4 regions of the Brevibacillus sp. FSL K6-2834 genome follow, and region 4 is predicted to be linked to each of the others. Evidence: riboswitches for the same ligand, from Rfam matches in the RefSeq annotation. Region 4 holds a riboswitch; each other region holds the start of a gene.
The links. Region 4 has a riboswitch for S-adenosylmethionine ahead of metK (methionine adenosyltransferase). Riboswitches for the same ligand answer to the same signal wherever they lie in the genome.
Positions count from the first base shown of each region.

Region 1: linked by a shared signal. The riboswitch ahead of NST96_RS03175 (methionine ABC transporter ATP-binding protein) and the one ahead of metK (methionine adenosyltransferase) in region 4 are both predicted to bind S-adenosylmethionine.
Region 2: linked by a shared signal. The riboswitch ahead of NST96_RS17430 (homoserine dehydrogenase) and the one ahead of metK (methionine adenosyltransferase) in region 4 are both predicted to bind S-adenosylmethionine.
Region 3: linked by a shared signal. The riboswitch ahead of mtnK (S-methyl-5-thioribose kinase) and the one ahead of metK (methionine adenosyltransferase) in region 4 are both predicted to bind S-adenosylmethionine.

Region 1 covers NZ_CP151945.1:603,401-607,431, forward strand. The annotation lists gene NST96_RS03170 (Ger(x)C family spore germination protein) at 1-905, shown strand, start outside; SAM riboswitch class I at 999-1,115, shown strand; gene NST96_RS03175 (methionine ABC transporter ATP-binding protein) at 1,201-2,214, shown strand; gene NST96_RS03180 (methionine ABC transporter permease) at 2,216-2,881, shown strand; gene NST96_RS03185 (MetQ/NlpA family ABC transporter substrate-binding protein) at 2,928-3,767, shown strand.
Region 2 covers NZ_CP151945.1:3,514,576-3,518,606, forward strand. The annotation lists gene glpK (glycerol kinase GlpK) at 1-83, opposite strand, end outside; gene NST96_RS17430 (homoserine dehydrogenase) at 185-1,435, opposite strand; SAM riboswitch class I at 1,521-1,635, opposite strand; SAM riboswitch class I at 1,739-1,850, opposite strand; gene NST96_RS17435 (saccharopine dehydrogenase C-terminal domain-containing protein) at 2,478-3,680, shown strand; gene NST96_RS17440 (spermidine/putrescine ABC transporter substrate-binding protein) at 3,811-4,031, shown strand, end outside.
Region 3 covers NZ_CP151945.1:4,585,597-4,589,627, reverse strand. The annotation lists gene NST96_RS22520 (sigma-70 family RNA polymerase sigma factor) at 1-343, shown strand, start outside; gene NST96_RS22515 (anti-sigma factor) at 333-1,541, shown strand; SAM riboswitch class I at 1,641-1,788, shown strand; gene mtnK (S-methyl-5-thioribose kinase) at 1,986-3,215, shown strand; gene mtnA (S-methyl-5-thioribose-1-phosphate isomerase) at 3,212-4,031, shown strand, end outside.
Region 4 covers NZ_CP151945.1:5,130,899-5,134,929, reverse strand. The annotation lists gene NST96_RS24930 (S8 family serine peptidase) at 1-1,800, shown strand, start outside; gene NST96_RS24925 (hypothetical protein) at 1,826-2,299, shown strand; SAM riboswitch class I at 2,353-2,453, shown strand; gene metK (methionine adenosyltransferase) at 2,593-3,798, shown strand; gene NST96_RS24915 (polysaccharide deacetylase family protein) at 3,984-4,031, shown strand, end outside.

The DNA of each region.
Region 1 (4,031 bases), 1.1 Mb from region 4:
ACAAGGCCAACCTGCAGTCAGACAAAGAAGTGCTGGGCGGGCAGCTTCGGGTCGCGATGTACAGCGAGGAGCTGGCCAGAAAAGGGATAGGCAGCATTGTGGACACTCTGTACCGCGACCCCTCGATTGGAAGCCGGGTTTATTTAAGTGTCATTGAGGGCCAAACCTACGATTTGCTGACGTACAAATTCAAAGAGGAAGGCAATATTGGCATTTACCTCTACCAATTGATCCGGCACAACGTAGAGGATGACAAAATTCCGTCTCCTACTCTCCATGAGTTTTACCGCTCCTACTTCAGCGAGGGAATCGACCCTTACGTCCCTTTTCTTGAGAGGAAAGGGGATGAGGTGAGGATCAAAGGCGTGGCTCTGTTTCACAAGGACAAATATGTCGGCTGGATTCCTCCAAAGGAAGCCTTTCACATCAAGCTAGTTCATGATGCTTATCGAGCGGGAACGTACGAAACGTCGGTAGATCCGGAGAGGATGGGGGTAAAGCCGAAAAAGAAGAACACAACCGGCCCTGACATCCAAATGGTATTTGATACGCTGAGCAGCAAGGCCCACGTCGATATTGTCAGTACGAATCCACTGACCTACAAGGTCGATGTGAAAGTACGGACACGCATTCTGGAAATGTCAATACCGTTAAAAATAGAACAACCGGAGGTACTCAGAAAAATGGAGCAGGCCTTGTCTGAAAACATGAAGCAGGATTTGGCCAAGGTCGTCGCCAAAATGCAAAAATGGGAGGTAGACCCCTTTGGGTTCGGGGAATTATACCGGGCAAAATTCCGCGGGGCGCGGAAGCTGTCTCACGATCAGTGGCATGAGATGTACAGGAAGTCCCGCTTCGATTACAACATCGATGTAGAAATTGTCCGCAACGGCGTGTTGGATTAATTGCCCATTGACTTTCTATTTTGGTATAGCATATAATCCGTTTTGTATCATAAAAAGAAATAAAGTTCTTCAAACTAAATATACGTAGAATTCTTCTTATCCAGAGCGGCGGAGGGACAGGCCCTATGAAGCCCGGCAACCGGCTCATCGATTCTGATGGGTGGCGCGGTGCCAATTCCTACAAGATTGTAGAATCTTGACAGATGAGAAGGGTGAATGCGATCGTATAATGCGGTGCAGCCCCTTTTTCGCCTGATGAAAAAGGGGCTGTTGATTGTAATGGGAGGTGAACCGGATGATTCGGTTGCAGAATCTGAAAAAAGACTACATTGTAAAAGGCCATAAAACACCTGCGCTGCGCGGAATTGACCTCTCGATCGAGAAGGGGGAAATTTTCGGCATCATCGGACATTCCGGTGCCGGCAAAAGTACGCTGATTCGCTGCATCAACCTGTTGGAACGTCCGACAGCAGGCAGCGTCATTGTAGACGGGGTTGATCTGACCAAGCTGGATGAAGGCAAGCTCCAGGAACAGCGGCGGCATATCGGAATGATTTTTCAACACTTCAACCTGCTCTCGTCGGCTACAGTCGGGGAGAACGTCGCGTTTCCGCTCAAGCTGGCCAAGCGGCCCAAGGCGGAGATCGACAAAAAGGTGAAGGAAATGCTGGCGTTGGTAGGGCTGGAACAGCACCGCGACAAGTATCCAGCACAATTGTCAGGCGGACAAAAGCAGCGTGTCGGCATTGCCCGGGCGCTGGCGAGCGACCCCAAGGTGCTGCTGTGCGACGAAGCGACATCCGCTTTGGACCCGCAGACGACCAACTCCATTCTGGCGCTTCTTTTGGACATCAACCGGAAGCTGGGCTTGACGATCGTCCTCATTACGCACGAAATGCACGTCATCCGCTCCATTTGCGACCGGGTCGGTGTCATTGACGGAGGGCACATCGTAGAAATGGGCAATGTTCTGGATGTGTTCTTGAAGCCGCAGCATCCGACGACACAGGAGTTCGTGGAGCAAGTAGCAGACTCCAGCGAGCTGCGGGCTGCCGTTGCTCATGAAAAGGCGTCAGGCGAACGGACGATCCTGCGGGTCACGTTCCTCGGAGAACAAACCTACCAGCCGATTCTGTTCCAAACGATGCAGGAAACAGGTACGGTGTTCAGTATCCTGCAAGGAACCATTTCGCGTATGAAAGACACCCCATATGGCCAGCTCGTGATCGAGTTGGGCGGGGATGCGCAGCAGAACAGGAAAGCTGTCGATACGCTTCGTCAGCGCGGCCTGGAAGTGGAGGTGATTTAAAATGGGATTCACGCTTAAAAATATAGACTGGGCGGAAATTTGGAAGGGAACGCAGGATACGTTGACGATGCTTGGCTTTTCCACCTTGTTTACCGTCGTTATCGGGCTGCCGCTGGGCATTTTGCTGTTTCTCACATCCAGAGGCCAGCTTTTGGAGAATCGCGCGTTTTATTCGATCTCATCCTTTGTCGTAAACGTTTTGCGTTCGGTGCCATTCATCATCCTGATGATCCTGCTGATTCCTGTTACCAAAATGCTCGTCGGCACCTCACTCGGGGTAAAGGGCTCGATTCCTCCGTTGGTGATCGGGGCGGCTCCCTTTTTCGCCAGACTGGTGGAGACCTCCCTGCGCGAGGTTGATCGCGGCGTGATTGAAGCGGCGCAATCGATGGGTGCTTCCAACTGGCAAATTATCCGCAGCGTGCTCTTGCCGGAATCCCGTTCGGGGCTGATCGCCGGGATTACGATTACCACGGTGTCGCTCGTGTCCTACACGGCGATGTCCGGGGTCATCGGCGGCGGAGGCTTGGGAGACCTGGCGATCCGCTACGGGTATCAGCGCTTCCAGACAGACGTCATGGTCGTGACGGTATGTATTTTGCTTGTGTTGGTTCAGATCCTGCAGATGGTGGGCGACAGGCTCGTCATCAAGTTCAGCCGGAAGTAGGATCTTGTCCATAGAGAATGTTCAAAATAGAAAGGGGAAATCATCTGTGAAGAAATTGGTCGTATCTGTACTGTCCACTGTACTGGCACTGTCTCTGGCTGCTTGCGGCAGCCAAAATGAATCGGCTCCCGCGCCGTCTGCCGGCGGTTCCCAAGGCGAGCAGAAAGAAGTAACGCTGAAAGTGGGCGCAACGCCGGTCCCGCAGGCTGAGATTTTGAAGTTCGTCGCGCCGAAGCTGAAAGAGCAGGGCGTAATTCTGGAAGTCAAAGAATTTACCGACTACGTTCAACCTAACGTGCAAGTAAATGAAAAGCAGCTGGACGCCAATTTCTTCCAGCACAAGCCGTACCTCGATGATTTCAACAAAGGACAAAACATGAACCTGGTAGAAGTAGTACCTGTTCATATCGAGCCGTTTGGCGCATATTCCAAAAAAGTAAAAAGCGTGGATGAACTCGCTGACGGTGCAACCGTTGCTCTGCCAAACGATGCAACGAACAACGGCCGCGCACTTGCTCTGCTCGAAAAGCAAGGCCTGATCAAGCTGAAAGACGGCGCAGGCATCAGCGGTACTGTAAAAGACATCGTAGAAAACAAGAAAAACCTGCAGTTCAAAGAGGTAGAAGCTGCGATGCTGCCACGCGTCCTGGATGAAGTAGACCTGGCTCTGATCAACACCAACTATGCGCTGGAAGCGAAGCTGGTACCGACCAAAGACGCCCTGTTCATCGAAGACAAGGATTCTCCATATGCAAACTACCTGGTAGCTCGTCCGGACAACAAGGATTCCGAAGCGATCCAGAAGCTGGCGAAAGAGCTGAATACGCCAGAAGTGAAAAAGTTCATCGAAGATACGTATAAAGGAGCAATTGTGCCTGCATTCTAATGCCAGGCTTCAAGCTCTACGATAGGCTTCTTGCTCAAGATATCGAGAGGGTGCCCCACAGTCATTTAGACGTGGGGCACCTTCCTTTTTTAGGAGAAAACAAGCGGAAAATACGGAACGTGAACACCGTACCTGCTCATCCCCCTGGCTCTCCTCCTGTCCGAACCAGGATTGACGGAGAGGATCGTTCAGTACTATCATAACCACAGCCTTGTCTTCAGGCAGGACGATGCAAGCATGGACATACAAAGAAGCGGAAGGAGA
Region 2 (4,031 bases), 1.6 Mb from region 4:
ACGATGCTTCCTTGCTTGTCGAACAAGATGGCCCGGGAACTGGTCGTCCCCTGATCGATTGCGAGCACATACTTTGTATCCATGAGCTTCCTCCTTCTACCGCGGGATACGGGCACCCTTTTTCTCCTCTATTAGGGGTGAAACCGGATGCGGTCTATATCCCGAAGCATTGGGCCGTCTCCGCTCACAACACGGGAAACTCTTCCGCCCTGATGCCGAAATCGCGGTGCAGCGCCTTCTTGTGCTCCTCTGCAAAACCGCTGGCAATCATGCCGATGCGCAAGACGCTCGCCCAGTCATATTGTATTCGCTGTTTTTCCACGAGAACTCCTGCCCGATCCAAAAAATGCGTGACTTGATCAGGCGTTCCCCGCAACGCTTTACTTTCCAGATAGCAAAAGCACCGCTTCTCCCCGGCTTCCCGATTGCCTGCCGGCTCGCTTTCCTGCCAGACCGGCTGAGGAGTGAAGCGCTGGGTCAGCAAATAGGCCAGATCCTCCACCACAGCGCTTGCTGTCGGAAGCTCGCCTGCCCCTTTGCCCATGAACAAAAGGTCGCCGACGATATTGCCCGACACCTGCACGGCGTTGTAGGCATCCTGCACCTGCGCGAGTGGGTGATCCAGCGGCAGAAGCGTTGGACGGACGGAAAGCTGTAGACCGCCCCCGGCCTTGGAAGCCTTGGCCAGCAGCTTGATCCGGTACCCCAATTCGCGGGCGAGGCCGATCTGTCCGAGATGCAGCTTTTCAATCCCCTGCCTCTCGGCTGCATGCAGCGGCAGCGATTCACCAAATACGAGCTGGGCGAGGATGTACGTTTTGTACAAGGCATCCCAGCCCTCTACGTCCGAGGCGGGGTCCGCTTCGGCGTAGCCCAGCTCCTGCGCCTGCTTCAGCACTTCGGCGTAGGGAAGCTTTTCCTGTTCCATCCGCGTCAGGATGTAATTCGTCGTCCCGTTTAAAATGCCGCTGACCGATACGATGTCATTAGTCCGGAGAAACTGGCGCAGCACGCCGAGAATCGGAATCCCTCCGGCTACGCTGGCCTCGTACGCGAGCTGAACGCCGTGCCGATTGGCTAGCCGCACCAGCTCCGTTCCGTGCTTGGCAAGCAGCTCCTTGTTCGCGGTGACGATGTGACAGCCCTTTTCAATCAGTGCGCGGACATAGCCGTATGTCGGCTCGACGCCGCCCATCACCTCGACGACGATGTCCACGTCTGACGCCAGCACTTCTTCAAACCGGGTCGTGATCAGATTGTTCTCAATCGGTACAGACCGCTGCTTTTCCGCATTGCGGACCAGCGCCTTGACCACCTCGACACGTCTGCCCAACCTGTCCGACAGCTTTTGCTGCTGAGAGCGGATCGTTTTCAAGACGCCGCCCCCCACCGTCCCTACGCCAAGCAATCCTACTTTTACCACACTTGCACTCATGTACTCCACCTCTTTTTCTCATTTCAAACATAAAAAAGGCCTTCTTCCGTTTAAGAAGAAGGCTCGCGAGCTACAGGGGGCCTCCTTCTCATCTGCCAAGACATACTGCTGCTGTCTTGCAGGAATTGGCACCTTGCCACAAACTGCGTGACGGTTGCCGGGCTTCATCGGGCCAGTCCCTCCACCTCTCTGGATAAGAAAGAAGTTATGAAGTTGCGATAACTCAAAAACATTTGATCATACAAATAAAAAACCTTCTCCCGTTAAGAAGAAGGTTGGCATCCGGAATGGACGTACTCCCGCTTCTTATCTGTCAAGACTGTCATCAGTCCTGCAGGAATTGGCACCTTGTCACAAACTGCGTGACGGTTGCCGGGCTTCATCGGGCCAGTCCCTCCGCCTCTCTGGATAAGAACAGTATTTTCCTGTTGGCAACATTGTAAGGAATTCGGTTTGAGCCGTCAACCAGATATTTCCGACATTTCATCTTCGGACAATTCCTTTCATTTTTGAAAAGAAAGGTTTCTCATTTTTAATAAGGTGTTCTCATGCAGGTGATGGCGCACCAACAGACATTTCCAGCACTTTGTTTTGGTTTTTGCTTTCTCAATAGTGAGAATAATGGTACTGCCGATGCTCCTTCATACTGCACAGGAAGCAGCCGGTCATTTGGTATCATTCTTGCATATATTTTCAGAAAAGTCAGAGTATAATTCCCTTTTTCCATTCGCATGGGACGTCGGGTGCGTCGAATATACATGAATAAAAGACGCTCCACTCTGACTTTTTCAGCAGGAAGGAGGTGCTTTTTTTGAGTAGGCTGCTGCCTGTTTTGATCCACGATCGTCCCACTTAGCTTCGGTTTCTACTATGATCTGCCCGTGTGCAGAAGGAGGGTGTTTGGATGAGACTTCGTCCGCGTGAACCAATCGATGTTGCGACACAAGTCGCGGTATTTCCTGCTACGATCGATCTGCATTTGCAGAAATGGCTGTTTCGAATGCGAAGATAGAACGTTTTCCAAAAATGGAAGGAGGACTCTATGCGAGTCGCTATTTTAGGAGTTGGCGGTGTAGGACAAGTAAGCGCGTGTGAAATCGTGAAATCGAAGTATTTGCAAAAACTGGTGCTGGCAGATATATCGATCGGCCCGGCTGAAGAGCTGGCTGCCGAGCTGCGCCGGGAGACGGATGTGGAAATCCAGGTAAAACGTGTCGACGCACGCGATGTATCGAGCGTCCAATCTATTTTGACTGACATTGACGTACTGCTGCATATCGGCTTGCCGGAAAACAACTTTGAAGTGATGAAAGCGTGCCTGAACACGAAAACCCATTATATCGACACGGCTTCCAGCGGCCCGCAATGGCTCCGCAAGCAGCTAGCCTGGACCGATAAATTCAAAGCGGCAGGCATTCTCGGAATCATGGGGCTTGGGTGCGATCCCGGCTTCTCCAACATCGCGGCGCGGTACGCTGTGGATCAGTTGGACGAAGTCGATGAGATTTTGATTCGCGACGGCGACAATTCCGTCGTCGACTACGACGGCTTCTGCTCCTTCTTCAGTCCGCAGACAGCCATTCAGGAGTGTTTGGCCAAACCGAACTTCTGGACGGCTGACAAGGGTGAACAATACTTGCCTACTCCCTTTGCCAACAAAGAGGAGTTCGAATTCCCCGAGCCGATCGGCTGGCTGGACTGCTACAACGTGGAGCACGAAGAAGCGACCACTCTTGGCGAGACGATTGGCCGCGCAAAAGGGTGCAAATACGTGGACTTCAAGTACGCCCTCCATCCCGACTTTGTGAATACCCTCAAGGTGCTGAGCTATCTGGGACTGGACAGCGACGAAGAGATCGAGGTCAAAGGCGTCAAGGTAGCGCCGCGCGATGTAGTCGTGACGACCATGCCGAAACCGGCCGATCTCGCCGGAAAAATCCACGGATACTCCTCCGTCGGCGCACTCGTCAAAGGCAAGAAGAACAACAAGCGAAAAGAAGTTTACGTCTACACGATCGCCAATCACGATGAGGTTTACTACAAGACGGAATTTCAAGCAACGATCTGGCAGACAGGCATCCCGCCGGTCGTCGCTGTCGACATGATCGCTGAAGGATTGTTGACCACGACCGGCTGCATTCCGCCCGAGCTGATCGACCCGCTCCCCTTTTTAGAGCGGTTAAAGGCTCGCGGCATGACTTGGGATGTGATTGAGAAGACTGCCCCTCTCAGGCAAATATCGTAGTACGTAACTTGAGATATAGAAAAAGATCGGGATTGGCAGCTGTTGCCGCTGTCCCGATCTTTGTTAAATACAGATCGGGTACGTTTCTTCCGATTCATCAATCCTACATGAAACGAAGGTGAAACCTCTCATGATGGAGAAAAAGCGGACAAGCCTGTTCATGCTCATCTTAGTCGCTGCTCTGGTTCTGTTGACCGGATTGACTGGTTGCGGAAGCAGCTCTGTCCAGCCGGGTCAGCAGGTCCAGGGGAATGGCGCTCCCTCGTCGGGAAATGAAGCTGCCAAAGCGGGCGGAGACAGCCAGGCAGGATTGTCCAAATCGCTCAACCTCTTTATCTGGTCGGAGTACAT
Region 3 (4,031 bases), 550 kb from region 4:
TCCTTGGCTGTTCAAGGTAGCGTACCACGCGTTTATCGACTGGCACCGCAAGCAAAAGCGCAGGCCTGTTCAACTGATCGACACCTTGCCTGAGCAGGCGGATCAGGCGGCGGTCAGTCCGGAATCGGCGGCACTGGCTAGGGAGACGGCGGCCCTCGTGCAGACTGTTCTCCGGGGGCTGCCGGAAAAACAGCGACAGGTGCTGCTGCTTCATGCGGAAAAGCTCAGCTATGCGGAAATAGCCGACGTCCTCGGCATCGATGTGGCCGATGTGAAGCGGTCGATCTACCGGGGACGATTGAAGATGCGAAAATGGTGGGGGGACGGTCAACATGGCGGATAACGGCAAGCTGGAGGATCATAAGCAAAAAAGCCGGGAGCGCGATCAGCTCCTTCTCGCTTATCTGCGGGGGGAGCTTGGCGCTGAGGAGACAGCGCGATTGAGGCAGCGTCTCGCAGACGACCCGGAGTATGCGGAGCGACTGGAGGAGCTTTTGCTGGGAGGCGGGCTGATGCAGACAGAACCGGAAGACAAAGCCGCGGATTTTTTGCCGGAGGAGAAGCAGCGCTCCATCATCCGCTGGGGAAAGTGGAAGAGCAGGCTGTCCAACGCCGCCTACACGGTGGGGATCTCGCTGCTGATCGGCTTTGTCCTGTTGTTTGTCAACTATTGGATTGGCCGGTCGCTGTATGAAGATATGTTTCGCGTCTCCAAGGATTTGGTGAATTTCACTCAGCCGGGGATCGTAGCAGGCAGCAGCGGCGCGCAGGTTGGCCTTTTTTATGGCAGCATTCAAATGGAGCTGCGCGAAAAGGTGGGGGGCGACCGTCAGCAGCCAGGGTATTTCGAGACTACGAATGTGTTTACCAAAGTATCCTCCCGCCCGGTATGGAACGACGGCGTTCGGAAGAAAAATCTGTTTTTCCTGTTCCCGCTTCAGACGAAGCTGCAGGAGGATACCTCTTTCAGACGAGAGCCCGCGTGGAAGACGCTTGAAATGCTGCCGGAGGGGACGGTATCGCAACTGGCGATTTCCTTTGACCGGTTTATGAGCCTGGAGGAAATGTACGCTTTCCTGGCTCCGTATAATTTGGACCTTACCTGGCTGGCCGTGGATACCGGACAGGAGGTGCTGCATGAGGATGCCAAAGAAGGCGTGCTGCTGCTTTCGGCCGGTGACGTCTGGGGTTTTTCCGAACATGGGCTGGACTATGGACTGGGACCGATTCAGGTAAATGGCGAAGCAGATCGCCGCACCCGGGCGTACGTGGAGGAGATGAAATACCTCGCCGAGCAGGAGAGGCTGAGCAGATCGATCGGACAAAGCCTGTTCAACAGCAGATCAGGATTGAAGATCGACGAGCGCTATCGGTATTTGGAGAAAAACGGTATCAAAACGTATGGAATCGTCGTCACCGGTCCGACCAAGGAACTGCTCAAGCTGAAGCAGGAAGCTGCCATCACCGCCGCATTCGTAGGACAAATTGACTGGTGGAACTGGAATCGTCCGAGTGCAAGCGGACAGCAAAACAGCTGGTAAGGCCGAGGATCAGCCGACTGGCAAAAAACAAAAAAGAGTGTTGACAGCGTGCATAGCCGCGTGTATGATTCAAACTAATCAAAACAGCATACGTTGGATACCTTATCCAGAGAAGGTGGAGGGACTGGCCCGATGATACCCGGCAACCGACACAGCGCTTGCCTGTCAGCTAGACTGACGGCGCGATTGCAAGCGATGTGCACGGTGCTAATTCCTGCAGAAGCAAAAGTATTCTGGAAGATAAGGGGGAGACGACACGCCCTGCCGCGTACGTATACGACCTCTTTTCTTCGGGAAAAGAGGTCTTTTTGCATGTCTGGCTGCAAAAACGGCTTGATCGGAGGCGCAGCCTGCAACATACCGTGCGGAATTATCCCCTGCTGAATGGGCCGGGAAAGCCGCTGGAAAGATCCACATCGATTCACGTGAGGGGAGAAACAAGTTATGGCTTATCGTGCTTTGAGTGAACAAGAAGCAGTACAGTATGTAAAAGAGCTGCCCGGCCTGTTTGAAGCAGGGGCTATCCTGTCCTCCCGCGAGATAGGCGACGGCAACCTGAATCTTGTCTTTCACATCCGCGATGAAGCGACCGGCAAAAGCGTGATTGTGAAGCAGGCTCTGCCTTATGCCCGCGTCGTAGGCGAGTCGTGGCCGCTGACGCTTGATCGCGCCCGCATCGAGAGTGAAGCGCTGCGCATCCAGTACAAATACGTTCCGGACCTCGTGCCGCAGGTGTACCACTACGATCAGGAGCTTGCCTTGACCGTCATGGAGGATCTCAGCGATCACATCCTGATGCGCAAAGGATTGATCGAGGGGCGACGCTATCCAAATTTCGCGAAGCAAATCGGACGTTTCATGGCCCACACGCTCTTTTTCACGTCTGATCTGGGAGCGCATCCCTACGAGAAAAAAGCGCTTGTCGGAACATTCTTGAATCCGGAATTGTGCAAAATTACGGAAGACTTGGTGTTTACCGATCCTTACGAAAATGCGCCGACCAACAGCTTCAACCCGCTGATTCGGCGGGAAGTGGAGGAAATCTGGAAGAACAAGCCGCTCAAGCTGGAAATCGCCAAGCTGAAGTACGATTTCCTCACCCGTGCAGAGGCGCTGCTGCATGGCGACCTTCATACAGGCAGCATTTTCGTCACCGAAACCTCGACCAAGGTCATCGACCCGGAATTCGCTTACTACGGCCCGATCGGCTTTGACATCGGCGCGGTAATCGCCAATCTGCTCCTGAATTATGCCGGCCAGCACGGACTGGAGAAGGATGGAGGAAAGCGGGAGTCTTATCGCGAATACCTGCTTACAACTGTCGAAGACGTCTGGAACGAGTTCGTCTCCCAGTTCGTCCAGCTATGGCACAAGCAGGCGAAAGAGCGCAGCGCACATGTAGAAGGGCTCTGGCAGAGCTACGTGAAGCGGTTGATCCAGGATACGGCCGGGTTTGCAGGCTGTAAAATCCTTCGCCGCGTGATCGGGCTGGCGGGTGTCGCCGATCTGAACAGCATCAGCGACGAAAAAACCCGTGCCGAAGCGGAACGGCTGGCACTGCTGATCGGTCAGGAGCTGATCCTGAAGCGGGGCGGCATCGAAGATTCGACCGACATCACAGACATCGTTCGCAATGCGACAACAAGATTTGATCAGGAGGCAGCAGCGGTATGACCACAATTCATGAAGCATTCGCACCTGTAAAGTGGGAAGGAGACTCTCTTCTTCTGCTCGACCAGACGCGTTTACCGGTAGAAACAGTCTTTCTTTCCCTCCATACGTCTGAGGAAGTATGGGCGGCAATCCGCCACCTGCAGGTTCGCGGCGCCCCTGCGATCGGGATGGCTGCGGCATACGGGCTTTACCTCGGCGTGCGGAACAGCGAAGCGGCAGATTCGTCAGCCCTCTGGAATCAATTGCTCGAGCAGGCTGACTACCTGGCGACAGCACGCCCTACAGCGGTGAACCTGTTCTGGGCGATCGATCGGGTCAAAGCACGCGTCCAGCAGGAGGGAGAAAAACCGGTAGACGCGTTGAAAGCGGCGGTTTTGGACGAAGCTCTCGCGATACAGCGCGAGGATGCCGAAGTATGCCGGACGATAGGCGAACACCTCCTCACCTTGCTGCAGGATGGAATGGGCATCCTGACCCACTGCAATCCAGGGGCGCTGGCTACCGCCGCTTACGGGACGGCGACAGCTCCGCTCTATCTGGCCAAGGAACGCGGCTGGAACCTGAAGGTATACGCTGACGAAACGAGGCCGGTGCTCCAGGGAGCGCGGCTGACCGCCTACGAGCTGCAGCAGGCGGGAATCGACGTCACGCTGATCTGCGACAACATGGCGGCCATGGTGATGGCGCAGGGAAAAGTGCAGGCTGTCATCGTAGGAACCGACCGCGTAGCGGCGAACGGCGACGTCGCCAATAAAATCGGAACGTATGGCGTTGCCGTGCTGGCGAAAGCCCATGGCATCCCGTTTTACGTGGCTG
Region 4 (4,031 bases):
GGCACGTCAGCCGCAGCTCCTCAGGTAGCGGGCGCTGCGGCATTGGTGCTGGAGCGCAATCCGAATATGACGCCGCTGGATGTACGCCAGCTCTTGTACCAGACGGCTGAGGATCTCGGTGAGAAAGGGTGGGACCGGCAAACAGGATATGGACTGGTCGATGTCAATCGAGCCATTACCGAAAAGCTGTCTATGGATTTTCATGAACCAAATAATACTCGGAGTCAGGCCAAGGCTTTTCCGATTGAATCACAGCTGAGGGCGAGTTTGTCCGAGTCCGACAAAATGGACTGGTATTTCATGGATATTCCCTATGACGGAAAAGTGACACTGGTCGCAACTGTCACTTCAACGAATACAACCGCGCTGGCTGCTACCTTTTTCCCTGAAAATCGCGAAGCTTCTACCTATTACATAGGGAACGGAGACACGCTGACTGTACCGGTGAAAGCTGGTAGAATGTACATCAGGATGGAGCGAAGCTTCGGTGTGAAGGGCTTTACCTATCTGTTGACCAGCCGGTTTACGATCAATCCGGACAAGTATGAGCGCAACAATACAATGGATACGGCCCGCCCGCTGGTAGGCAACCAAATTTCCGTAATCGGGAACTTCCATGAAGAGGGCGACGAGGACTGGTTTTCTTACTATGTCCGCGAATACGGCCGGCTAAACGTAACAGTCACTGCCGATACCAAGCGGATCGACCTGAACATGAAGATCGGCAAAGAGGGACAAGCCTTTGAAGAATTTGACAAAGGCGACCGGAATGACCCGACCGAGCGCGCCCAAAAGGAAGTATCGCCGGGCAAATACTACATCAGGCTGACCGAGTACTGGCGAAATCAGGTGAACGGCGAGTACAAGCTGGACGTGTCCTATACGCCGATTCGGAAGGATACCAATGAGCCCAACGATACATATCGCCAGGCGTCACCTTTGGCCAACGGAACGCTGATGACAGGAACCTTGCCTACTCATACCGATCAGGACTGGTTCCAATTTACGGTCGATTCCGAATCCTACGTCAGCATACGCGCTCCGTTCGTTCCCGTATCGACAGGGATGCGGCTGGAGCTGTACGGTTCGGATACATTGAACTACTCGCTCTTTGCCACGAACGACGTAGCGCAGCTGTCCGATCTGGGCAAAGAGGTGCTTGGCATGAAGCTGAAGCCGGGCAAGTATTATATCCGTCTGACAACCACATTGCCGTTTAAATACGATTCGTACCGGCTGACTTTGACCAAGCAGCCTTTGATCGCGGGTTATCGTGATATTTCCACGCACTGGGCCCGCAACGAGATCGCCAGACTCAGCACGAAGGGAGTCGTCAAAGGCTTTGATGATTCGACCTTCAAGCCTGACCAGTCGGTGACTCGAGGCCAGTTTGCGACGATGCTGATCCAGTCCATGCGGGCCAAAGGGATGAATATCGTTACGTATACAGGCAGAAATCCGTTCAAGGATCTTTCTAAAAATCACTGGGCCTATGGCAATCTGCTGACTGCCCACCAGCTCGGCATCATCAGCGGCTATCCAAACAGCACCATGCTGCCGGATCAATCGATCACACGGGCAGAAATGGCACTGATGGTAGCCAGAGCAAATAATCTCGTGCTCTATAATCGCAGCAGGTCATCGTTTACCGACGTGCCGACAAGTCACTGGGCGTCTCCCGCCATTGAGGCGCTGACGGCGAAAAAGTGGATAAGCGGTTACGGACGGACGTTCAAGCCGCAGGGAAGAGCTACACGTGCAGAGGTGGTCGTCCTGCTGGCGAAGGCTTACAGTTTGTAACTCTATGGAAAAGGAGAGAACATAAATGAAAAAAGCAACCAAGGGAATCCTCGCCATAGCAATTGTCGGGATGGGGGTCTTTGCTTCGCAGGCGATGGCAGACGGCGTTTCCGGTGTCCCGGGCTCAGCGGATGATCCGGTCGTCACCAAAAGCTATGTGGATCAGCAAATTCAAAAAGCTCTTGGCGGAGGCGCAGGCACAGGCGGTGCATCCGTCTCGACGGGGTTGACAGTGGTTGAGCTGCACCCGGGGCAGACGCTGTACGGTTTTGAGGGTACGGAATTTATCGTCCGTACGGGAAAAGTACAAGCAGTAGCCGGCGATAAAGGCGATGGCTTGACAGATATTACCGAGGGCAAGGACCTGCGAGCGGGAGCTCAGGTGGCTGCCAATCATCTGCTCTTGATCGCCCGTTCGGACAATCGCGGATTGCGCTTGAATGCAAACTACAATGGTGTCGCGCACATTATGGTTCGCGGCAAATACGAATTGCGCTAAGCGCTTATTGACACCGGCTATAAAAACGATTATTCTATTATCCGTAATGGATACTCTTATCCAGAGCAGGCGGAGGGACTGGCCCCATGAAGCCCGGCAACCGACTCGAGCGGTGCTAACCAGCAGAACGGATACCTGTTCTGGCCGATAAGAGGGTAGGGAACGCAAACACCAAGCACCTTTTCCTCTAAAACAGGAAAAGGTTTTTTTTTTGCTTGTGCCTTCGTCTAATAAGAACCTGTTTCGGCTACCACACTATTTGTATGAGGTCAAAGGAGGTAGTACACATGTCTTTGCAAAAAGGTCGTCGTCTGTTTACTTCTGAATCCGTCACCGAAGGTCATCCGGATAAGATTTGTGACCAAATTTCCGACTCTATCCTGGACGCCATTTTGTCCAAGGATCCAAATGCTCGCGTAGCATGCGAAACTTCCGTTACCACTGGTCTGGTACTCGTGGCAGGGGAAATCACCACGAACACGTACGTGGATATTCAAAAGCTCGTCCGTGACACCATCCGTGAAATCGGATACGATCGCGCCAAGTTTGGTTTCGATGCCGACACTTGCGGTGTTCTGACCGCTATCGGCGAGCAGTCTGCCGATATCGCCCTCGGTGTAGACCAGGCGCTGGAAGCCCGCGAAGGGAAAATGACTGATGCTGAGATTGAAGCGATTGGTGCCGGCGACCAAGGTCTGATGTTTGGTTTCGCCTGCAACGAGACTCCTGAACTGATGCCTTTGCCGATCAGCATGGCTCACCAGCTGGCTCGCCGTCTGACCGAAGTGCGTAAAAACGGCACTTTGAGCTACCTGCGCCCAGACGGTAAAACACAGGTGACTGTAGAATACGACGGCGATAAGCCGGTTCGTATTGATACGATCGTTATTTCTACCCAGCACGCTCCGGAAACCACTCTGGAACAAATCAAGAACGACCTGATGGAGCACGTGATCAAGCCTGTCGTGCCAACAGAGCTTCTGGATGCCGAGACCAAATACTTCATCAACCCGACTGGCCGTTTTGTTATTGGCGGACCACAAGGGGATGCCGGTTTGACAGGCCGCAAAATTATCGTCGACACCTATGGCGGATACGCTCGTCACGGCGGTGGTGCTTTCTCCGGAAAAGACCCGACAAAAGTGGACCGCTCCGGCGCATATGCAGCCCGCTATGTAGCGAAGAACATCGTCGCTGCCGGCTTGGCTGAAAAATGCGAAGTACAAGTGGCCTATGCAATTGGTGTCGCACAGCCAGTGTCCATCAGCGTAGATACATTTGGGACCGGCAAGATTGCCGAGGACCAATTGGTAACACTAATCCGCAAGCATTTTGATCTTCGTCCTGCAGGTATCATCAAGCAGCTTGACCTGCGTCGTCCTATCTACAAGCAGACAGCGGCATACGGCCATTTTGGCCGCAACGATCTGAATGTGCCGTGGGAGCGTACAGATAAGGCAGAAGCGCTCAAGCAGGATGCAGCAGGGCTGTCCAAGTAAAGACCAAGCGCGAGAGCCTAGTGATACACACTAGGCTCTTTTTCTGTCATTGAAAACGGATTTCCTCTATATTTTTAAGAAGACTAGGCCTTAAGACTTGCGGCAAACTGCTGGAATTCAGTTCATAAAGGAATCCGTTCGTATATGTCGAAATTCCTATATAGGCATAAAGGAGGGAGTTTTTTGTGCCGAAGAGGTGGCCCTTCTTTCTCGTATTTTTCATTGCGCTAGGG